3 regions of the Kitasatospora sp. NPDC059827 genome follow, and region 1 is predicted to be linked to each of the others. Evidence: riboswitches for the same ligand, from Rfam matches in the RefSeq annotation. Region 1 holds a riboswitch; each other region holds the start of a gene.
What was found. Region 1 has a riboswitch for cyclic di-AMP ahead of ACFV8H_RS29410 (NlpC/P60 family protein). Riboswitches for the same ligand answer to the same signal wherever they lie in the genome.

Region 1 (7,313 bases):
CCCGGTCCCGGACCAGCTCGATCCGGCGCGGGTACACCACCGGGTACTCGTCGTACCCGGCGATCCGCAGCGCCAGCTCGACGGACGCGTCCTGCCGCTCCGGCCCGGTGGGCGGTGAGAGCACCAGGTTCCGGTACACCGCCTCGGCCCCGGTCAGCCCCGACCGGGCGGGCAGCGAGCGTGCCCGCGCCGCCAGCAGCGCGGCGACCTCGGCCTGCCGGTCGACGGCCCGCCCGTCCGGCGGCGGGGCCACCGGGGGCAGCGACAGCTGGGCCAGCCCGCCGGCCGCCAGCAGCAGCGCACCGCGCCGGGACAGCACCCGGCGCGCGGGGTCTATCGGGTGGGGGCCGTCCGGCCCGGAGGGCGTCGCGCTCAGAGCCGGACCACTCCCGAGACCGGCATCGCGTTGACGCTCTCGTACCGGACCTTGGCACCGGGGTACGGGGCGTGCACCATCACGCCGCCGCCGGCGTACATCCCGACGTGGTGCATGTCCCGGTAGAAGATCACCAGGTCTCCCGGCCGCGCTTCGGAGAGGCTGATCCGCTGCCCGGCGTACGCCTGGGCCTGCGAGGTCCGCGGCAGGGTCACTCCGGCCTGCCGCCAGCTGTAGTACATCAGACCGGAACAGTCGAAGGCACGCGGCCCGGTGGATCCGTAGACGTAGGGCGAGCCGACCATCCGCACCGCGGCGGCCAGCGCGGCCGCCCCGCGCTCGGAGGCGGCCGGGGCGTTGCCGAGGTCCAGCCGGTCGGTGCCGCGGGTGGCGCGCTGCTCGGCCTCCCGGGCGTCCTGGGCGACCATCCGGTTCCGCTCGACGGCGCCCAGGCTGTTGAGCAGCTTCTGCGCCTTGGCGAGGCGCTGCTGGATCTGCTGCTTGTTCTCGGCGAGCGAGCGGCGGGCCTCGTCCAGTTCGGCGAGCTTGGCGGCGGTCTCGGTGCGGCGCTGGTCGAGCCGGCGCTGACGGGTGACCAGCTCGTGCAGGGTCTCCTGCTGGCGCTCGGCGGCCTGGCCGAGGGTGCGGGCGCGGGTGAGGTAGGCCTCCGGGTCGCTGGAGAGCATCAGCTGGGCGGTCTGGGTCATCCCGCCGCCCCGGTACTCGGCCCCGGCGACCGTGGCGAGGTCCCCGCGCAGCTCGTTGAGCTGCTCCTGGGCGGCGGCGACCTCGCCCTGGAGGATCGTGGTCTCGCCCAGCAGCCGCTTCTGCGCCTCCTGCGCGGCGTTGTACTTCTCCGAGGCCTGTTCGGCCTCGTCGTACAGCTGCTCGACCTGGGCCTTGACGTCCTTGCGGTCGGGCGCGTCCGGCGCCCCGGGGGCGGCCTGGGCGCTGCCGGCGGTCGCCACGCCCAGGGCCGTGGTGGCGGCCGCGGTCAGTACCAGCGCACGGGCGAGCAGTTGGGAACGACGGTGCACGGGCATGCGGCAACGGCTCCAGTCCTGCGGCGCGGCCCCGCGGCCGCGCCCCGGTGGGCGGCCGTCGAGCGGGAGTCCGGTGGCAGACGTTAGCGAGTCCGGGCAAGTGAGTCCAAACCCCTACCGACCCGAATATTTGACCCCTAATCGGACACCAGGTCGAGTCGCCGGAAAAGCCGCAGGCCCGGCCCTCCGTGACGGAGGGCCGGGCCCGTGAACGCGTGGCTGGGGATCAGACCCGCACGATGGAGGCCAGCGGCATGTTGGAGACGGCCTCGTAGCGCACCGACGCACCCGGCTTGGGAGCGTGCAGCACCTGGCCGTTGCCCGCGTAGATGCCGACGTGGTGGGCGTCGCCGTAGAAGATCAGCATGTCGCCGGGCTGGGCCTGGGAGATGTCCGAGCCGATCCGGGTGCCGGCGCCGGCCTGCTCCTGCGAGGTGCGCGGCAGCGACACCCCGGCCTGGTTGAACGCCCAGACCATCAGGCCGGAGCAGTCGAAGGAGCTGGGGCCGGTGGCGCCCCAGACGTACGGGCTGCCGACCTTGGTGGCGGCGGCGGCCAGCGCGGCGGCACCGTGCGAGCTGCCCGGGGCGATCTTGACCGGCGCGGCGGTGGAGCCCGAGCCGAGGTCGCTGCGGCTGTTGTCGCGCGAGGCGCGGTCCGGGGTGGCGGCCTTCGCGGCGGCGTCCGCCTTGGCCTTGGCGTCGGCGGCGGCCTTGTCCTCGGCCGCCTTGATCGCCTGGCGCTCCTGCTCGGTCAGCGTGTTGAGCAGGTCCTGGGCGGCCTTGAGCTTGTTCTGGACCTCGTCCTTGGAGGCCTTCAGCTGCTGGGTCGTGGACTCCAGCTCGCCGAGCTTGCCCTGGGCCTCGGTGCGGTCCTGGTCCAGCTTGCGCTGCTGGTCCTGGAGCTGCTTGAGCTGGTTCTTCTGGGTGCTGCCCGCCTGGTTCAGCGCCCCGGCCTGGTTGAGGAAGTTGTCCGGGCTGGAGGAGAACATCAGCTGGACCGTCGGGGATATGCCCCCGTTGCGGTACTGCTCGCCGGCGATCTCGGCCAGGCCGCCCTGGAGGTCGGTCACCTGGGCCTGCTGGCGGGCCACCTGGTCCTGGAGGCCGGAGACCTGCTTCTCCAGCTCCTGCTGCTTCTCCTGCGCGGCGTTGTACTTCTCGGTCGCCTGCTCGGCCTGCTCGTTGAGCTGGTCGACCTGCTCCTTGACCTGGTCCTTGGTCGGCTGCGGATCGGCGTGCGCGCCGGACTGCGCGGAGAGCGCGACGGCGGCGGCGGCGAAACCGGTCAGGATCGAGACGCGGGCACGGCTGGCGGGCTTGGGACGACGATGGGACGCCACGAAGGCGGACTCCTTCTTCCTACGCCGCCTACCGGGTGAGCTGACGGGTTCGGGCCGGAAGCATGCCCTACGACGCCTCACCGGCCTCACCTACGGCCGACCTGGCGCCGATTCACCCCGGAGGAACGTGTGGTTCCCCGGCTCCGCTCCGCAGCGCCCCCGACTACTGGGCTCCCCTGTCGGGCAGTCGCTTCGACCTGCCCCGCTGTTTCGCGAACTCGGCGGTAACCACCGCCGCCACCCAGGCTGGGTGATCGACTGTGCGGTGGTTCGGAGCACGACCCTAGTAACTGAACCGTGATCCGTTCAAATCCTTGTCAGAAAAAAGACGGAAGATTACCCATGTTCTTTTGTGAAAATGACTGATGGTGATCACCGGCGCACGCAAAGCTGATCGACTCTCACCGTCCGGCCCACCCGGTCCGCAAACCCGAAGCGCCACCCCCGACCGGAGGTGGCGCGGATCACAGGGCCGGAACCGGCCCCTCGGGGAGGTACCGGACCGTCAGATCCGGCGGATCGTGTTGATCGACATCGCGTCGGCCTTCATCACCTTCACCACGTCACCGGTGTGCGGCGCGTGGACCACCATGCCGTTGCCGATGTACATCCCGACGTGGTGCATGTCGCCGCCGTAGATCACCAGGTCACCCGGCTGGGCGGTGGCCAGCGTCACGGCGGTCCCGATGTGGCCCTGCTCCTGCGAGGTGCGCGGCAGCGAGACGCCGGCCTGGCCGTACGCCCAGACCATCAGGCCCGAGCAGTCGAAGGTGGAGGGCCCGGTGGCGCCCCACACGTACGGCGAACCCTGCTTGCTCATCGCCTTGGCCACCGCCACGGCGGCGTAGCCGCTGGCCGGCGGCAGGTTGCTGAGGTCGACCCGGTCGGCGCCGCGGGAGGCGCGGTCGTCCTGCTGCTGCTGGGCCCGGAGCGCGGCCCGGTCGGCGGCGCTGAGCGAGTTCAGCAGGTCCTGGGCGGTCTTCAACTTGGTGTTGACGTCCGCCTTGGCCTGGTTGAGGTCCTTGGTGGTGGAGTCCAGGGAGGCGAGCACGGCGGCCGCCTCGGCCTTCTCCTGGTCCAGCCGGCGCTGCTGGTCGAGCAGACCCTTGAGCGCCTCGGTCTGGGTGGTGCTGGCCTGCTGGACGCTCGACGCCTTGTCCAGGTAGCCGGACGGGTCGGAGGAGAGCATCAGCTGGACGGACGGGTCGATGCCGCCGGTGCGGTACTGCTCACCCGCGACCTGGGCCAGGCCCACCTGGAGCTGGCTCATCTGGTCCTGGCTGCGGGCCACCTGGTCCTGGAGCTGGTCGGCCTGCTTGCGGAGCTGGTCGGAGCGCTCCTTGGCACCGTTGTACTTCTCGGCCGCCTGCTCCTGCTCCTGCTGGAGCTGGTCGATCTGCGCCTTGACGTCACTCTTGTTCGGCTGCGGCGCGGCATGCGCGGCGACCTGGGCGGAGAGGGCGACCGCGGTCGCAGCAGCAGCGGTGAGCACGGAGACCCGCGCGCGGCTCGGCTGCTTGGGACGGCGGTGGGAGGCCAAGGGACCGGCTCCTTCTTCCATCGGACTCACCTGATCAGGTGAGATTCCGGAAAATAGGTTTGACGCCAGACCCTAGTGAAGATCTACCCGTTTTGCCACTCCCCCGAAGGCGTGAACTCCGGTTCCCCCACTGACTTCACCGGATCCGCACACCCGCACGGAAATCCCACTGACCTGCCGTCACAGCCCCCGTCCCGGCTCAGGACCGGCTCAGGACCGGCTCAGGACCGGCTCAGGGCCGGGCCAGCCGGTTCAGCAGCAGCACCGAGGCCACCGGGCGCGCACCCGCCTTCCGCACGCCCTCCGCGACCTCCCGGTCGGTGGAAACCACCACCACCGGACGGCCCTGCGGCTCGGCCCGGACCAGACGGCGGATCAGCTCGTCCGCGGTCTCGCCGGTCCGGCTGAACCGTACCCGCACCCCGCGCGGTGGCGCCATGATGACCGGTACGTCCAGGTCCTGCCCGTCGAACACACAGGTGACCTCCGCCTGGGTGCGCTGGGCCAGCATCGCCAGCCCGCCCAGCAGCCGGATCCGCTGCTGCTCCAGCGGCAGCGCCGGGTACCCGGTCTTGGTCACGTTGTAGCCGTCCACCACCAGGTGCACCTGGGGGATCGCCAGCAGCTGGTCCAGCAGCGCCGGGTCGTCCTCGGCCAGGCCGCGCCGGGCCACGTCGTGCGGCGAGGCCGACCCGGGCACCACCGCCTCCACCAGGTCCGCCGGGCGGAGCTGGGAGACCGGCAACGCCAGCTCCCGCTGGAGGCCCTGCGCCGACTGCAGCACGGTGTCCAGCAGCAGCCGCAGCCGCATGTCCTCGACGCTGCGGCCCTCCCGGGCCGAGCGGCGGCCCTGCTCGACCGCGGTCTCCAGTTCGGACACCCGGTGCCGCAGCCGCCGCGCCTCGGACTCGGCCGCGCTGCGCTCCCCGGTGGCCTGCGCCCGCGCCGCCTCCAGCTCCCCGGTCACCCGCCGGGTCTCGGCCTGCGCCCGCCGGGTGTCGCTCTCCAGCGACCGCACCTTCTTGCGCAGCGACTCGGCCTCCCGCCGGACGCCCTCGAACTCCGCGCGCTGGCGGTCCAGGTCCGCCCGCGCCGCGGCCCGCACCTCGGCCAGCTCGGCCTGGAGCTTCTCCACCTGCCGGGAGGCCTCCGCCGCCGCGTCCTCGGCGCCGGCCCGCTCGGCCTCCTCGCCCGCCTCGGCGACCAGTCGGCTCCAGCCGGGCGAGCGCACCAGGTAGGCGGCGGCCGCGACGTCCATCGGATCGGCGGCGCCGGGGACGGTGCCCGACTCCAGCGCCTTCACCAGGTCCGGCTGGCCCAGCCGCAGCCGCTCCGCTATCCGCACCCGGAAGGCCGGCTCGGACTCCAACGCCGCCGCCAGCGCGGTGGCCGCGTACTTGGCCCGCCGCGCGGGGGTGAACTTGACGTACTGACGCAGGCTCTGCGGCAGCTCCCCGGGCGGCAGCCCGCCCAACGCGTCCGAGGCCAGCCCGACCACCCGCCGGCGCACCCCTTCGGGCAGCGGCCGGTCCAGCTTCTCGGGCGCCCGCTCGGCACCCGCACCGGCCGGGGCCCCGCCGGCGCCCCCCGGGAGGTCGGTCTCGGACAGGACCGGCCCGGCGGCCGGCTCCGGTGCCGGCGCAGCGGGCTGAAGCCCCTGCGCTTCGCCGGGCTCCCTCGCTGCGTCCACCACGTCCTCGGCTCCGATCCTGGTCCAGCGGGTGCGGCCGCGGCCGCCCCTGTCGTCACGCTCCGTGCGTCTTGTCTGTATTGTCCCGTGCGGTGGACGGCGGTGTCGCGCACCGCCCACCGCACTGGAGGGGTCAGCCCTGCGTGGTGGGGGCCTCCGCGGCCTCGGCGCCCGGACGGGCCACCAGCTCGACCTGGTCCACCGCGTTGCACCAGCGGCAGCGCACCGACTCCACGGTCTCGCTGTGCACCTCGGTCTCCTCGACCCGGGATTCGCCGGCCAGGTCGAAGTGCAGGAACTCGGTCACCCGCGCGGAGCGGGTCACGTCGAAGCGGGTGAGGTTGCCGCACAGCGTGCAGCGCCAGCGCGTCTCGGCGGTCGGAGCGGGGACGGTCATCGGGGGTCCTCTCGGCTGGTCCCTGGGCGGGCTGGGCGCTCCCCCGGTGCCCCGGCGTCGGCGGCGGGAGGCGGGAATGCCCGCCCCAAGCCTATTGCCTGGGGCAACCACGAGGACCACCGGTCAGCTGAGATGACCGGAGTCCGTCCCGCCCCGCCGGACGGACCAGTAGTCCACCTGCCGTAAACCGCCGTGTCACCTGCCGCGCCCGGAGGGATGCTTGGCCGCATGGCGCTCACGGCCCCCGACCACACCGACGCGCGGGACGGCCGCCCGGCGCTGCCCGCCCCGGCGGTCACCTACGCCCTGATCGCGGTCAACACCCTGGTCTTCCTGCTCGGCCCGGCGGCCGGCCTCAACCCCCTGTACGGCACCGGCCAGGCCCGGATCTGCGCCGAGCAGCGGTACGAGCAGCGCTGGGGCGCCGTCCCCGCCGAACTGCTGACCGGCCACCCGCTGACCGCCGGGCACCTGGCCGAGGCCCCCGACCCGGTCCCCGGCTGCCCCGCCGCCCCCACCCCCGGCAAGCACCCGGCGGTGTCCGCCCTCACCGGCCTCTTCCTGCACGCCGGCTGGCTGCACCTGCTGGGCAACCTGCTCTTCCTGCACGTCTTCGGCCCGACCGTCGAGCGCCGGGTCGGCCGGGCCAGGTACCTCCTCTTCTACCTGGCCGCCGGCTGCACCGCCTCGTACGGCTTCGCGCTCGCCGAGGCGCACTCGCCCGACTCCACCCGGGTCCTGATCGGCGCCTCGGGCGCGATCTCCGCCGTGCTCGGCGCCTACCTGCGCTTCCACCCGCGGGCCCGGGTGACCACCCTCGTCCCGCTGCTCCTCTTCCTCCCGCTGCGCTTCCCGGCCTGGCTGGTGCTCGGCCTCTGGTTCGCCCTGCAGTGGTGGTCGGTGCACTCGGCCGGACCCGGGGTGG
Region 2 (7,313 bases), on a different contig from region 1:
GGCCGGATCGGCGGCAAGCCGCTGGTCGGGCGCGAACTGCTCGGCTGGTGCACCGAGTTCCTGTCGGCCATGTTCGACGACCTGGCGGGGACGAAGAAGTAGCCCCCGGCGGCCGGCGGCGTTCAGGTCGGCGGCCGGCCACGGCGGTTCACAGCGGTTCACGGCGGTTCCGGGCCCGGCCCGGGGCCGCCGTTCGGCTGTCGGCCACCGGCCGGGCCCGGGGTGCCCGCGGCGGGTAGGTTCGAGGGGTGACGACGAATGCTGTGCCGACGGACGCTCCGGGCGCGAAGTTGATCCTGCTGACCACCACCCACCGGGTGGCCCCCGGCCTGCTGGCGTGGCCGGCCTGGGAGGCGCTGCGGTCGGCCGGGCGGGTGCTGGTGGGGGACGAGGGGCACCCGCAGGTGCCGGCCGTGCGGCAGGCCGGGGTGGCGGTGGAGGTGGCGCCGGCCGGGTCGGCGCCGGCGCTGGCGCGGCTGCTGACCGGGCAGCCGGCCGGGGCGGGGGCGACGGTGTGGCTGGGCGGCCCGGACGGGGACCCGGGGCTGACGGACGCGCTGGCCCGGCTCGCGGTGGAGCACGCCGGGGAGGTGCCGGAGATCGAGGTGCTGCCCGGCTCGTACGACCTGCCGGGGGCGCGGCTGCTGGACCTCGCCTCGGTGATGGACCGGCTGCGCTCGCCGGGCGGCTGCCCGTGGGACGCCGAGCAGACCCACGAGAGCCTGGTGAAGTACCTGGTCGAGGAGGCCTACGAGCTGGTCGAGGCGATCGAGGAGGGGGACCGGGACGCGCTGCGCGAGGAGCTGGGCGACGTGCTGTTCCAGGTGTTCTTCCACGCCCGGGTCGCGCAGGAGCACCCGACCGATCCGTTCACGATCGACGACGTGGCCGGGGACATGGTCGAGAAGCTGCTGTACCGGCACCCGCACGTGTTCGGGGACGTCGAGGTGGCGGGCGCCGACGAGGCGGAGGCGAACTGGGAGCAGTTGAAGGCGGCCGAGAAGGCGGACCGGGAGTCCGTCCTGGACGGTGTGCCGGCCGGGCTGCCGGCGCTGGCGTACGCGGCGAAGCTGGTGTCCCGGGTGCGCCGGGCGGGCTTCGCGGGGGTGCCGGACGAGCCGTACGAGCTGCCGCGGGAGCTGACCGCCGAGGCGGCGGGCCGGCTGCTGCTGGCGGTGGCGCAGCGGGCGCACGACGCCGGGGTGGACGTGGACGCGGCGCTGCGCTCGGCCGCGCGCGGCTACCGGGACGCGGTGCGCGCGGCCGAGGGGCTCCGGCCGGAGTAGACCCCGGTGGCGGGGCGGCTCAGGCCGCCGTCGCCGTGCGCTCGGTGGCGCACCGCTGCGGCGGGACGAGCTCGCCGATCGCCTCGCCGATCAGGACGACCAGTTCGGCGAGGCGCTCCAGGTCGAGGTGGGCGGGCAGGTCGGCGAGGGAGACGATCCGCTCGCCCCTCGGCCCCGCCACGCAGAAGAGGTCGATCGGACCGAAGTGCTTCTCGGCGGTGTCGACCAGCGCGGCGACGTCGCTGGGCCGGCGGATGTCGCCGGAGACGCCGACCACGGGGCAGCCCGGCCGGTCGAGTTCGGAGGCGAGGTCCTCGGCGATGCCGACGTGGGTGTCGGCGATCAGCATCCCGGCGGTGCCGGCCGCGGTGAACCGGCGGGCGAGGTCGGCCCCCGAACCGCCCGCGAGTACCGCGATGACGACGACTGCTCCGCTGACCGTCATTGGTCCAGCTCCTCCCTGCGGGCGACACCGCACCGGCGCCCGCGCGTACTTCGGAGGATCGTAGGCAGGTCCTGACCCTCCGCAACAGGGATTACCCCTCAGGTGACCAGGCTCACGCCTGCCGCCCGGCCAAGAGCTGGCCAAGGCCCGTCCACGCACCGTCCACGGGCCGTCCACGGAGTGTCGGCGTTCCGCTCGCGCACCGGTCACGGACGGTTCGCGCGGCGGTGGCCTCCGGCCGGCCGCGGGGGCGCGTGCGCCGGTGGTCCGGGCCCCTCCGGTCCAGCGGTTACGGTCGACCCATGCCAGCTCAGCCCGAGGGCGCCCAGCCCGCCGCCCAGCCCGACCCGCAGCTCTTCACCTGGGAGTTCGCCGCCGACCCGTACCCCGCCTACGCCTGGCTGCGCGAGCACGCCCCGGTGCACCGCACCACGCTGCCGAGCGGGGTGGAGGCCTGGCTGGTGACGCGCTACGCGGACGCCCGGCAGGCGCTCGCGGACGGCCGGCTCTCGAAGAACCCGGCGCACCACAGCGGGCAGGCGCACCGCACCGGCCGGGTGGGCATCCCGGGGGAGCGGCAGGCGGACCTGATGACCCACCTGCTGAACATCGACCCGCCGGACCACACCCGGCTGCGCCGCCTGGTGTCGAAGGCGTTCACGCCGCGCCGGGTGGCGGAGTTCGAGCCGCGGGTGCAGCAGCTCACCGACCGGCTGATCGACGGCTTCGCGCAGCGCGGTTCGGCGGACCTGATCCACGAGTTCGCGTTCCCGCTCCCCATCTACGCGATCTGCGACATGCTCGGCGTTCCCTCCGAGGACCAGGACGACTTCCGGGACTGGGCCGGAATGATGCTGCGACACACGAAGCCGGGCCACGGCGGTGGCCAACGCGGCGGCGTGGGGCGGGCGGTGAAGCAGATCCGCGCATACCTGCTGGAGCTGATCCACCGCAAGCGGGCGGACCTCGGGGACGACCTGATCTCCGGCCTGATCCGGGCGAGCGACCACGGCGAGCACCTGACCGAGAACGAGGCCGCCGCGATGGCCTTCATCCTCCTCTTCGCCGGGTTCGAGACGACGGTGAACCTGATCGGCAACGGGACGTACGCGCTGCTGCGCAATCCCGGGCAGCGGGCCCTGCTGCAGGAGTCGGTGGCCCGCGGCGAGACCGCGCTGCTGGAGACCGGGATCGAGGAACTCCTGCGCTACGACGGGCCGGTGGAGCTGGCGACCTGGCGGTTCGCGACCAGTGCGCTGACCATCGGCGGGGTGGAGATCCCGGTCGGGGATCCGGTGCTGGTGGTGCTGGCGGCGGCGGACCGCGATCCGGCCAGGTTCTCCGACGAGAACACCCTCGACCTGGCCCGGAGCGACAACCCGCACCTGGGGTTCGGGCACGGCATCCACTACTGCATCGGAGCTCCGCTGGCCCGGCTGGAGGGGCGGTCCGCGCTGGCCACGCTGCTTTCCCGGCTGCCGGATCTGCGACTGGCCGAAAGCCCGGAGAATCTGCGCTGGCGGGGTGGCCTGATCATGCGTGGATTGCGCGAACTTCCGGTCGAATTCAGTCCGGAGCCCCGGTCGCCGCACAGTCGTCCTGAGGCCACGACACGCTGACGAAGCATCCGGAACCGGCCACCGAGGGTGGTGTGAACAGCCATCAAACCGGACAAAGCCCCGCCGTTGGTAGGCGATCGAACACGGGCCGTAATTCTTGTGTGATGTCGGTGATATGAGCTTGTGATTCGTCTGAGGATCTGTCTAGTCTCCGTGGAGTTCGCAGCTGCGGACCTCGTGCGCGGACGCCGAATCCTGCCCGCCGCGTCACGGGAAACCGACCAGAACCCTGGGCAGGGGCGGGGGAACCAGGTTTGTTGCCGTTCCTCCACGGCTTGGGGTGAAGCCGCCCGCGCGGAGTCGATTCCGCAGACGGCGGCCGGGCCACCTCCCGGTCCGAACCCGACAGCTCACCTCGCAGGCGTGCGGAGAGGGACCTTCATGCTGTTCGTTGGAACCGGCCGTCATCGCCGTCGCACCCAGGCCGAGAAGGCCATCGCCGTCGCCGGTGTGGCCGGCGTCGGACTCGCACTGCCGCTCCTCTCCGCCACCGGCGCCTCCGCCGCCCCGGCCTCCGTCTGGGACTCCGTCGCCCAGTGCGAGAGCGGCGGCAACTGGAGCATCAACACCGGCAACGGCTTCTCCGGCGGCCTCCAGTTCACCCCCAGCACCTGGAAGGCGTACGGCGGCACCGCGTACGCGGCGCAGGCCAACCAGGCCAGCAAGGGGCAGCAGATCGCCGTCGCCGAGAAGGTCCTCGCCTCGCAGGGCCCCGGCGCCTGGCCGGTCTGCTCCCAGAAGGCGGGCCTGAGCAAGGGCGGCGCCCCGGCCGAGGTGGACACCTCCTCGGACGCCAAGCCGCAGAAGCAGCAGGCCCAGAAGCAGCAGGCGCCCAAGCAGCAGGCCCCCAAGGCCGCCGCCAAGCCCGCCCAGCCGAAGCCGGTCCAGCAGTACGCGCCGAAGCACGCCGCGCCGAAGCAGGCCGAGCAGCCCGCCGCCCCGTCGGCGCAGCAGTACGCCCCCAAGCACGCCGCCCCGCGGGCCGCCCAGGCCCCGGCCGCCACGACCGGCCACGACTACACCGTCCGGGACGGTGACACCCTGTCGGGCATCGCCACCGCCCAGGGCGTGTCCGGCGGCTGGCAGGCGCTCTACGACGGCAACCGCACCACGGTCGGCGGCAACCCGGACATGATCGTGCCCGGCCAGGTCCTGCACCTGGGCTGAGCCGGACCGTTCCACGGCGAACGACACGCTGGACACGTAGGGGGCCGCGCCCGGCGGCCCCCTACGTCCGCGTTCGCCCGCCCCGGTGGGACGCCCCGGTGGGACGCACCGGTGGGACGCACCGGGACGAGCAGGTGAACTACCGGTGGGTAGCCGGGCCACACGGTGAGACGCAGCCCGGGCCGACGTGGCCCCGGGAGCCCGGGCGGTTAGGCTCTGGTCGTAACGACTCCGCAATCGTCCGGCCGACAGCACCACCCGCAGCCGGACCCTGCTTCCGCAAGGAGATGCTTCGTGCCGTCCATCGATGTCGTCGTAGCCCGTGAAATCCTCGACTCCCGCGGCAACCCCACGGTCGAGGTCGAGGTCGGCCTCGACGACGGCAGCACGGGTCGTGCCGCTGTTCCGTCGGGTGCCTCGACCGGCGCCTTCGAGGCGCTCGAACTGCGCGACGGCGACAAGAACCGCTACTTCGGCAAGGGCGTGGAGAAGGCCGTCCTGGCCGTCATCGAGCAGATCGGCCCCGAGCTGGTCGGCTACGACGCCACCGAGCAGCGCCTGATCGACCAGGCCATGCTCGACCTGGACGCCACCCCGGACAAGTCCTCGCTCGGCGCCAACGCCATCCTGGGCGTCTCGCTGGCCGTCGCGCACGCCGCCTCCGAGGCCAGCGACCTGCCGCTGTTCCGCTACCTGGGCGGCCCGAACGCCCACGTCCTGCCGGTCCCGATGATGAACATCCTCAACGGCGGCTCGCACGCGGACTCCAACGTCGACATCCAGGAGTTCATGATCGCTCCGATCGGCGCGGAGTCCTTCTCCGAGGCCGTCCGCTGGGGCGTCGAGGTCTACCACACCCTCAAGGGCGTGCTGAAGGAGCGCGGCCTGTCCACCGGCCTCGGCGACGAGGGCGGCTTCGCGCCGAACCTGGACAGCAACCGCGAGGCCCTGGACCTCATCACCGAGGCCATCCAGAAGGCCGGCTACGTGCCCGGCCGCGACATCGCGCTGGCCCTGGACGTCGCCGCCTCCGAGTTCTTCCAGGACGGCGCCTACCAGTTCGAGGGCAAGGCCCTGTCGGCCGCCGAGCTCATCGAGTACTACGCCGAGCTGGTCGCCTCCTACCCGCTGGTCTCCATCGAGGACCCGCTGGACGAGTCGGACTGGGACGGCTGGAAGGCCATGACCGTCAAGCTGGGCGACAAGGTCCAGCTGGTCGGCGACGACCTGTTCGTCACCAACCCGGCCCGCCTGGCCAAGGGCATCGAGACCGGCACCGCCAACGCGCTGCTGGTGAAGGTGAACCAGATCGGCTCGCTGACCGAGACCCTGGACGCCGTCGAGCTGGCCCAGCGCAACGGCTACCGCTGCATGATGTCGCACCGCTCCGGCGAGACCGAGGACGTCACCATCGCCGACCTGGCCGTCGCCACCAACTGCGGCCAGATCAAGACCGGTGCCCCGGCCCGCTCCGAGCGCGTCGCCAAGTACAACCAGCTGCTGCGCATCGAGGAGATCCTCGACGACGCCGCCGAGTACGCCGGCCGCGGCGCCTTCCCGCGGTTCAAGCACGAGGGCTGAGCGCGCCCGGGCCGGGCGGCGTCCGGCCCTGATCCCGGGGGCCCGAGGCCCCCGGTAGCGCACGCCTGACCGGTGCCCCGCCGCTCACCCCGTAGGGTGGACGGCGGGGCACCGTCGCGACCAGGAGGGGATACGGGAGATGGCTGGCTGGAGGATCCCGGGCTTGGCGGCCCGGCCTCGGTTCACGAGCCGGGCGACCGTCCTCGTCCTGGTGCTCTGCTCGCTGGTGGCGATCCTGGCCTACCCCACGCGGCAGTTCATCTCCCAGCGCGCCGAGATCTCCGCCCAGCGGGCGAAGGCCGACCACGCGCGCCAGCAGGTCGACCAGCTGCGCCGGGACAAGGCGCGCTGGCAGGACCCGGAGTACGTCAAGGCGCAGGCCCGCGCCCGGCTGCACTACGCGGTGCCGGGGGAGACCCCGTACATCGCGGTGGACCCGGCCGGTCCGGCCGCCCGGCCCTCCGCGCCGGCCGGTTCGGCCACCGCCGCCGACGCGGCCGCCGGCCCGGCGAAGGCCGACAAGCCCTGGTACACCAGCATCTGGGACTCGGTGGACGCCGCCGACACCGTCGCGCTGGCCCCCGCCGCACCCCGTCCGCTCCCCCCGTCCTCCGTTGGAGACCCCACCCCCCATGACCACTGAGAACCACCCCGCCGTCTCCGACGCCGACGTCGCGGCCATCGCCGCCCAGCTCGGCCGGGTGCCGCGCGGCCTGCGCGGTGTGGCGCACCGCTGCCCCTGCGGCAACCCCGACGTCGTGGAGACGGCCCCCCGGCTGCCGGACGGCACGCCGTTCCCGACGCTGTACTACCTGACCTGCCCCAAGGCCGCCTCGCTGATCGGCACCCTGGAGGCGGAGGGCGTGATGAAGGACCAGACGGCTCGGCTCGCCGAGGACCCGGAGCTGGCCGCCGCCTACCAGAAGGCGCACGAGGACTACATCGCCCGGCGCGACGCGATCGAGGTGCTGGAGGGCTTCCCGAGCGCCGGCGGCATGCCGGACCGGGTGAAGTGCCTGCACGTGCTGGTCGGCCACTCGCTGGCGGCCGGAGAGGGCGTCAACCCGCTCGGCGACGAGGCGATCGGCATGCTGGAGGACTGGTGGGCCAAGGGCCCGTGCGTCTCCCCGGCGGAGGTCGAGGCGGCCGGTGACCGGGTGCTGCGCAACCGTGCCAAGGACCAGGACCACGAGGCCGTGATCGCGGCCAAGCAGC
Region 3 (7,313 bases), on a different contig from region 1:
TGACGGCGGGCTGCGCGGTGGCCTCACTGGCCGCCGGGCCCTCCTGGGCGGTGCGGCATCCGGTGCCGCGACCGGATCTGGGCGTCGTCGCGCCGGGCGCGCCCGAGGCGTCCATCCTGCCCGCCGTGGCCGCCAGGCCGTCCGACTCCGACCTGGAGGTGGTCCGGCTCGACCCGGATCCCGCGCCGTCCGGCGGCACCACCACCGTCAATGCCCTCATCGCCAACCGGGGCCCGGACACCACCGCCTCGCCCTTCACGGTGGTGGTCACCCTGCCGAAGGGCGTCGCCCCCGAGGGCCCGTACTTCCCCGAGGACTGCGAGGTCGCGGAGCACGGCCGGCAGGTGCGCTGCGTCTTCGGCCCTGGACTGAAGGAGGGGCGCACCAGGACCGCCCTCGTCCCGGTCTACCTCTCCCCCGACCTGCCGCTGGGCACGCTCGGCGGCGGCTCGGTCGAGGTGCACAGCGTGGACGACCGGGACAAGGGGAACAACCGGCAGCCATTCGACATCAGGGTCGTCGAGACGGCCTAAGGCTCACGAACCGGATCGCCCCACCGGTCATCGGCCGCCGGCGAGCGGCTGCCGGACGTCCGATGACCAGTGGGGCGGGCTCGTGGTGACCGGTACACGTGGTTACCGGTGGCCGTGGTTACCGGTAGACGCGGACGTAGTCGGCGGCCATGGTGATCGGGGTGTTCCCCTGCGGCGCCGGGTGGTACTTGCCGGCGCTCACCGAGAGGTTGAGGATCAGGTACGCCGAGAAGTTGGCCCCGACGCCCTTGCCGTCCGAGAACACCTTGACGCCGTTGACGTACCAGTCCACCGAGTTGGCGCCGTAGTAGGTGCCGATGGTCACCCACTGGTCGGTGCCGACGGCGCTCGCGTCGGTGTAGTAGTCGGGGTTGCCGGGGTTGACGTGGTTGGTCAGCTCCAGCAGGTTCGGGTTGTCGGGGTGGTACTCGAAGGAGTCGATCTCCCCGTTGCCGTTCTTCCAGGTCCACAGGGCGGGCCAGGCGCCGGTGCCGGCGGGCAGCTTGACCCGGGTCTCGGCGTAGTCGCCGGTCTTGACCTGGAAGCCCTCGGCCGAGCCCTCGGTGGTCAGGAAGCCGGTGTTCCAGGACTGCTTGCCGTTCTCCAGCGTCGGCCCGCCCGGGGTGGCCGTGAAGGTGGCGACGCCGTTCGCGACGGTGACGTTGTTCTTGTTCAGCCAGTCGAGCTTGTTGTCGTCCGGGTTGTGGTTCCCGTACTTGTAGGAGGTGCTCTTGTCGCCGACCCAGCGCTGGCCCCAGTTGATCGGGCCGTTGAACTCGTCGGACCAGGTCAGCGACTTGCCGGCGATCGGGGAGGACGGCGCGGGGGTCGTCGGGGTGGCCGTGGCGGTGGGGGTCGGCGTCGCGGTCGGGGTCGCAGTCGCGGTCGGAGTTACGGTGGGCTTCGCCGTCGGGGTCGCGGTCGCCGTCGGGGACGCGGTCGCCGTCGGGGTCGCGGTCGCCGTCGGGGACGGGGTCGGGGACGGGGTCGGCGTGGGCGTACCCGTGGCCGAGACCACCAGCTGCTGCGAAGGCAGGTTGTGCCAGGCGCCGCCGAGGTCCTGCCAGAAGCCGAACTGGGTGTACGTCCCGGCGGCCAGGGTGCGGGCGGCGCTGGTGTAGGTGAGTCCGCCGGGGCAGATCTGCACGTTGCTCGCGTTGCCAGGGAAGTCCAGGTTGGTGCCGCGCGCGTCACGGACGCCGACGCCGACGGTCTTGGCGGTGAAGCAGGACGAGGAGTGCAGGGCCAGCGAGGCGGTGCCGGCCCTGCCGGCGATCATGGTGGCGGGGGCGAGCCGGTCCTGGGTGACGGTCGGGCCGGTGGCGGCCTGGGCGCCGGAGACGGACGGCAGGCCGAGCAGGCCGGCGCCGGTGATGGCGAGCGCCCCGGTCGTGGCGAGGGCGGTGTTGCGGCCGCGGTGGGACGGACGGGCGTGGCGGGGCGCGCGACGGCGCCGGGCAGGCTGGTGCATGGGGATCCTCTGCCACGCCTGCGAGGTGAGCTGTCGGATTCGGGCTGCAGTTGCCCGGCCGCCTGTGGAGCGGCTTCACCCCTAGCCACGCCCCGCACGCTGGTGCGTACGGGCCGGGCGCTGACCTTGGTTCCCCCGCTCCCGTCCGCTGTGGTGCTCGGGTACTCGCCGGCGGGTGGACGGGACTCGGCGTCCCGGCGGCGGGGTCCGCGACAGCGGACGACGACTGCAGGCTAGGCAGGCCGTCCGTGGACGGACAACCTGATCAAGCAGGTTGTCGCGCAGCTCACAGTGGTGTCGATCAACGACGCTGCGTGGCGGCCGAGTTGATCACTGGAGCAGACTCCGGCCCACGGTCCCGCCGGGCCCGCCCGGGTCGCCGGTCGCACACGGTGCGCGGCGCGGCGGTGGCGGACCGTGCGTGACCGCCGTGGCGTGGAGCCGCCCGAGTCCGCCCCATCGGATAAATTGGAGCCCTGGGATTTTCCGCGGTGCACAAGAGCACCGGCCGGAGCCGTACGACCCGTCCCCCGTTCCAGAGAAGAGGTTCCGCCCCACCATGACCGCGCCCCTGCCCGCCTTCGCCGGCCGTACCTACGTCTTCCGGGCCGACAACGGCGCGGCCTTCCGCAACTCCTACTCGGCCGACGGCACCCGGCTGCGCTGGGAGGGCCTCGGTGAGTCGGCGGGCCAGTGGGAGGACGTGCGGCTGCACGTCGCCGAGGTCGCGCCGGAGATCTACTTCATCAGCTGGACGGAACAGAGCGGGATCACCGTCAGTCACGTGATGGACCTCAACGCGCTGACCGTACGGGCCTTCTGGACCTTCGAGGGCGAGGGCGGCCGGGTCGGCCAGCTGCACACCGGGACGCTGGAGCGGGTCGCCTGACCGGCGCCGGAATGGACCGAACCCCCGGGAGCCTCCGGGGGTTCGGTGCGTTCCGCGGGCGGCGCCGTCAGACGGTCTGGCCCGGGTGGCCCGGCTGGTTCGGGACCTTGAGGTGCTGGGACAGCCACTCCAGCGAGGACGGCAGCAGGGCGCTCCAGGTCTCGAAGTTGTGGCCGCCGTTCTCGAGCATGCTGTAGGAGACCTTCATCGGGCTCCTCGCGGCGTCGATGAACGCCTCGGTGTCGTGCTTGTAGTTGCCGTCGCCCTTCTTGGTGCCGGCAAGCAGCACGGAGACGTCCGGCTGCGGCAGGTTCTTCAACCGCCACATCAGGTCGGCCTCGTCGCGGCGCTGCCTGCTGCCGCCGAAGAGGTCGCCGGTGGTCGGGTCGTCGGCCGCCTCGTAGTACCCGGACAGGGACACGGCGGTCGGGAAGACGTCCGGGTGGCGCATGGCCAGCTTGAGCGCGCAGTAGCCACCGGTGGAGTTGCCCATGAAGGCCCAGGCCCGGGGGTCGGCCGAGACCCGGTAGCTGGCCTGGATCGCCGACGGGACGTCCTTGGTGAAGTACGTGTCGGACTGGGCGCCGCCCGGGATGTCCTCGCACTCGGTGTCCTGCGGCAGGGCGGGCGAGGGGCGCATCAGGACCATGACGGTCGGCTGCATCCGGCCCTCCTGCAGCAGCTTGAGCGCGGCGCCCGGGTAGTTGAAGCGGGTGATCAGGTTCTCGGCGATTCCTGGGAATCCGGTGCTGACGATCACGGCCGGGAACTGCTTCTGCGCGTACTCGGGCTGGAAGTACTGCGGTGGCAGGTAGACGAAGCCCTCGGTCGACAGCCGGCTCTCCTTGCCGTCGATCCGGACCTTGCGGATCTCGCCGGACTGGCTGGGCTCACGGCCCATCGCGCCGCCGCCCTTGACCGACGCCTGGCCTATGGTCTCGACCAGCAGTCGGCCGGAGGCGTCCGCCTTGTTGTGGATGACGACCGGGCCGGTGCTGCCCGTGCCCATCAGGTCGTCCCAACTGCTGTAGAAGGCGAAGTAGTTGTTCGCCACCAGCCCCAGCGCGGCGAGCACCGCCAGCTGGGTCGCGAGCAGCGCGCCGATCCGGCCGAGCACCGCCTGCCAGCTCTTCCGGGCGAGTCTGGGCCAGAGCCAGACCGTGCCGACCATCACCACGACCGCCATCAGCACGGCCAGTGCCAGCACCTTGTGGCTCGTCAGACCCATGTTCCAGTTGCTCCCACGCCTCGAACTCCCGCCCCTCCGCTCAGGGACATCCGAGGAGGTCACCCCGGTTCCCCCACCGGGGCGCGCGCACCAACCCTAGCGGGAGCTGGGAGGAAGCTGATCGGGGGCTGTGGGCAGGCGGCGAACAGATGACAGAGTTCAACTTTCAGATAACAGATAACAGCGAACGGATAACAGATAACAGATTTCGAAAGTTGTTCTCTGTCATCTGTTCGCCGCCTTCTGTTATCCGTCACCTGTTAGCTGTCACCTGCTCGCCGTCACCTGCTCACCGCCGGGTCGCTACTCCCCCGCCGGCCGGGCCCACAGGCGCAGCCCCGCCGTGAGTTCACGCATGCAGCGGGCGCCGAGGTCCTGCGGGGAGCCGGAGCCGGTGACGGCGGCATCGGAGCCGGCCCACTGCTCCAGGGCCACCCGGATCGCCGCCGTGGCCGCGGCCGCGGCCAGCCGGACCTCCAGCGGATCGGCGCCGTCCGGACAGCGGGCGGCCAGTACGCCCCGCAGCCGCGCCTCCGACCCGGCGTGGACCCGCTGCCAGGTGCCGTCCAGCCGCGGGTCGCGCAGCAGGTCGCGGGTCCAGTGCATCGCCTCGACGGCCGCGTCGTCGGCCGGGGTGAGCGACTCGACGGCCGAGCGCTCCAGCGCCTCGCGCAGCGGGACGTCCGCCGGGCTCTCGGCCAGCAGGTCCACCCAGCGCTGCCCGCCCGCCGCCAGCAGCGGGGCGACGGCGTCCTCCTTGACGGAGAAGTAGCGGTAGAAGGTGCGCAGCGAGATGCCCGCGGCGGCGGCGATCTCCTCAGCGGTGGTCTCCTCGGCGCCCTGCTCGGCGAAGAGCGCGGCGGCGGTGCGGGCGATCTCCAGCCGGGTGGCGTCACGGCGGCGCTGGGTCAGGGTCGGGCGTCCGGTCACAGGGGTCAGCGTACGCAAGCGATCACGGTCCCGACGCATCGCGCCCAGGTGGCACATCGAGACTTCTTGGCACAACGTGCCACATGGGCGTACCGTGTCTCTTGAGGTCGAGAGACCACGAACGAAGGAGTACCACCATGGAGCGCTTCAGCGGACGGAACGTCCTGATCACCGGCGGCGGATCTGGCATCGGCCAGGCGACCGTGCACCGGATCCTCGCCGAGGGCGGGAAGGTCGTCGCCGTCGACGTCAACGAGGACGGCCTGAAGAAGACCCTGGACCGCGCGACCGCCGAGGGCACCGCCGACCGCCTGACGATCCAGGTCCTGGACATCTCGGACGAGGCCGCCGTGGTGGCGGGCGTCGCCGAGGCCGTCGCGGGCCTGGGCGGTCTGGACGTCCTGGTCAACGCGGCCGGCATCCTCCGTTCCTCGCACACCCACGAAACCACCCTGGAGTTCTGGAACAAGCTCCTCGCGGTGAACCTGACCGGCACCTTCCTGATGACCCGCGAGGCGCTCCCCGCGCTGCTCGCCACCGGCAAGGGCGTGGTGGTCAACTTCTCCTCCACCTCCGCGAGCTTCGCCCACCCCTACATGGCCGCGTACGCCGCGACCAAGGGCGGCATCCAGTCCTTCACCCACGCGATCGCCTCGGAGTACTCGAAGCAGGGCCTGCGCGCGGTCTGCGTCGCACCGGGCAGCATCGACAGCGGCATGACCAACAACCCGGGCCTGCCCGCCGACGCCGACTTCACCCTGCTGGCCAAGCTCTCCCCCGCCCTCGGACACGGCTTCGCGGGCCCGGACACGGTGGCCGGCGTGATCGCGATGCTGGCCTCCGACGACGGCGCCTTCGTCACCGGCACCGAGCTCCGGATCGACGGCGGCACCCACATGTGAGCCCCCGGTCCGGTCTCCGGCGGGGTCCGTGCCCTCCCCCATCGGGCACGGGCCCCGTCGGCGTCCTCGTTCTCAGGCGTCCTCGTTCTCAGGCGCCGTCGTTCTCAGGCGGTGGAGGGTCCGGATGGTCAGCACGGCCGGCACCGTACGGGCGGGCGGCGACGGCCGTCAGCCGGCCGCTCTCAGCCGGTCGCCCGGGCTCGGGCGTGCCGGCCGTTCGAGGCCACGCCCCGCCGGGCGGCGCGGTGGGCGGCGAGGGCGTTGCCGACCGCCGCGAGCGCGGCCCCGAGCAGCAGGAACGCCACCGCCAGCAGGAAGCACGCCCCCGCGATCCGGCGGTAGCCGCCGTGTCGGGCGGGGTCGAGGAACGGGTACGGGTACCAGCCCGCGGCGTGGCCGCGGAGCAGCGCGTACGCCACGTAGAGCAGCGGGAACCCGAGCCAGCCGAGCACCGTCCGGGCCCGGACGGTGCGGGTGGGCGGGTCGACCAGCCAGTCGGCGAGCGCGAGCAGCGGCATCACGCGGTGGACCACGTCGTCCACCCACGGGATCACCAGCGGCGCCGGGTACGTCGCCAGCAGCGTGCCGTACGCCAACCCGGTGACCACCAGGTAGAGCAGCACCGCGCCGCGCACCGCGTCCGGCACGGGCCGGCGGCCGGTCAGCCCGGCCCAGCCGCCGTAGCCGAGGACGGCCGCTCCGGCGAGGTTGGCGAGGGTGGTGAAGTAGCTGAGGAAGTTCACCACCCCGGAGCCGTCCGTCGCCGCGTGGTAGCCGGAGAAGCAGAGCGCGACGACGAGGAAGGCCGCGACGGCGAGCCGGGCGGGGGCGAGCCACGAGTGCATCGTCGGAACCGCCTCTCTGGGGCGTGGTCCGGACAGGGGCTCTTCGGATTCAAACCCCGGCGGACGGACTCGGCCACACGAGGGACCGCGTCAGGGGGTCTCTCGGGAGGGTGCCCCGGGGTGCCTCGGTGGGTGCGCCTCAGGGGGTGCGCCACTCCGTGGCGAGGGCGGCCGCCGGGTTGGTGACCAGTAGCAGGTCGCACAGCTCGGGCCCGAAGGTGCGGGCCAGTCGCGGGGCGAGGTCGGTGAGCAGCCGGGTGGGGCCGCCGACCTCACGGGCCCTCCGGGTGGTGGTGTCGGCGCCGAGCAGGAGCCGGTGGGCGTGGCCCGCCTCGACCAGGTCGGCGATCACCTCGAAGGCCTGGAGGTCGGCGGGGTGGCCTATCCGCGAGGGGCTGTCCAGGGCGAGGAACGCCCCCTCGGCGGCGAGGCTGCGGTGCAGCGACCGGTCGGTGAAGCGGGTGAGGTGGCCGAGGAGGATCCGGTCGGGGTCGACGCCGTGCCGCCCGTGCAGC

Region 2: it holds a riboswitch for cyclic di-AMP, as region 1 does, so the genes downstream of both, ACFV8H_RS08680 (transglycosylase family protein) here and ACFV8H_RS29410 (NlpC/P60 family protein) in region 1, are expected to answer to the same signal.
Region 3: it holds a riboswitch for cyclic di-AMP, as region 1 does, so the genes downstream of both, ACFV8H_RS25830 (hypothetical protein) here and ACFV8H_RS29410 (NlpC/P60 family protein) in region 1, are expected to answer to the same signal.

The regions. Positions count from the first base shown of each region.
Region 1 covers NZ_JBHWIV010000059.1:31,760-39,072, forward strand. The annotation lists gene ACFV8H_RS29400 (hypothetical protein) at 1-319, opposite strand, end outside; gene ACFV8H_RS29405 (NlpC/P60 family protein) at 373-1,419, opposite strand; gene ACFV8H_RS29410 (NlpC/P60 family protein) at 1,646-2,761, opposite strand; cyclic di-AMP (ydaO/yuaA leader) riboswitch at 2,772-2,927, opposite strand; gene ACFV8H_RS29415 (NlpC/P60 family protein) at 3,267-4,301, opposite strand; gene ACFV8H_RS29420 (NYN domain-containing protein) at 4,534-5,910, opposite strand; gene ACFV8H_RS29425 (hypothetical protein) at 6,125-6,388, opposite strand; gene ACFV8H_RS29430 (rhomboid family intramembrane serine protease) at 6,617-7,313, shown strand, end outside.
Region 2 covers NZ_JBHWIV010000009.1:153,236-160,548, forward strand. The annotation lists gene mfd (transcription-repair coupling factor) at 1-102, shown strand, start outside; gene ACFV8H_RS08665 (MazG family protein) at 249-1,286, shown strand; gene ACFV8H_RS08670 (SDR family NAD(P)-dependent oxidoreductase) at 1,306-1,731, opposite strand; gene ACFV8H_RS08675 (cytochrome P450) at 2,034-3,350, shown strand; cyclic di-AMP (ydaO/yuaA leader) riboswitch at 3,560-3,730, shown strand; gene ACFV8H_RS08680 (transglycosylase family protein) at 3,732-4,517, shown strand; gene eno (phosphopyruvate hydratase) at 4,812-6,098, shown strand; gene ACFV8H_RS08690 (septum formation initiator family protein) at 6,262-6,741, shown strand; partial or broken gene ACFV8H_RS08695 (DUF501 domain-containing protein) at 6,713-7,249, shown strand.
Region 3 covers NZ_JBHWIV010000045.1:57,483-64,795, reverse strand. The annotation lists gene ACFV8H_RS25835 (hypothetical protein) at 1-533, shown strand, start outside; gene ACFV8H_RS25830 (hypothetical protein) at 652-2,004, opposite strand; cyclic di-AMP (ydaO/yuaA leader) riboswitch at 2,007-2,128, opposite strand; gene ACFV8H_RS25825 (MoaF N-terminal domain-containing protein) at 2,564-2,893, shown strand; gene ACFV8H_RS25820 (alpha/beta hydrolase) at 2,961-4,121, opposite strand; gene ACFV8H_RS25815 (TetR/AcrR family transcriptional regulator) at 4,425-5,051, opposite strand; gene ACFV8H_RS25810 (SDR family NAD(P)-dependent oxidoreductase) at 5,189-5,953, shown strand; gene ACFV8H_RS25805 (Pr6Pr family membrane protein) at 6,136-6,798, opposite strand; gene ACFV8H_RS25800 (phosphotriesterase) at 6,938-7,313, opposite strand, start outside.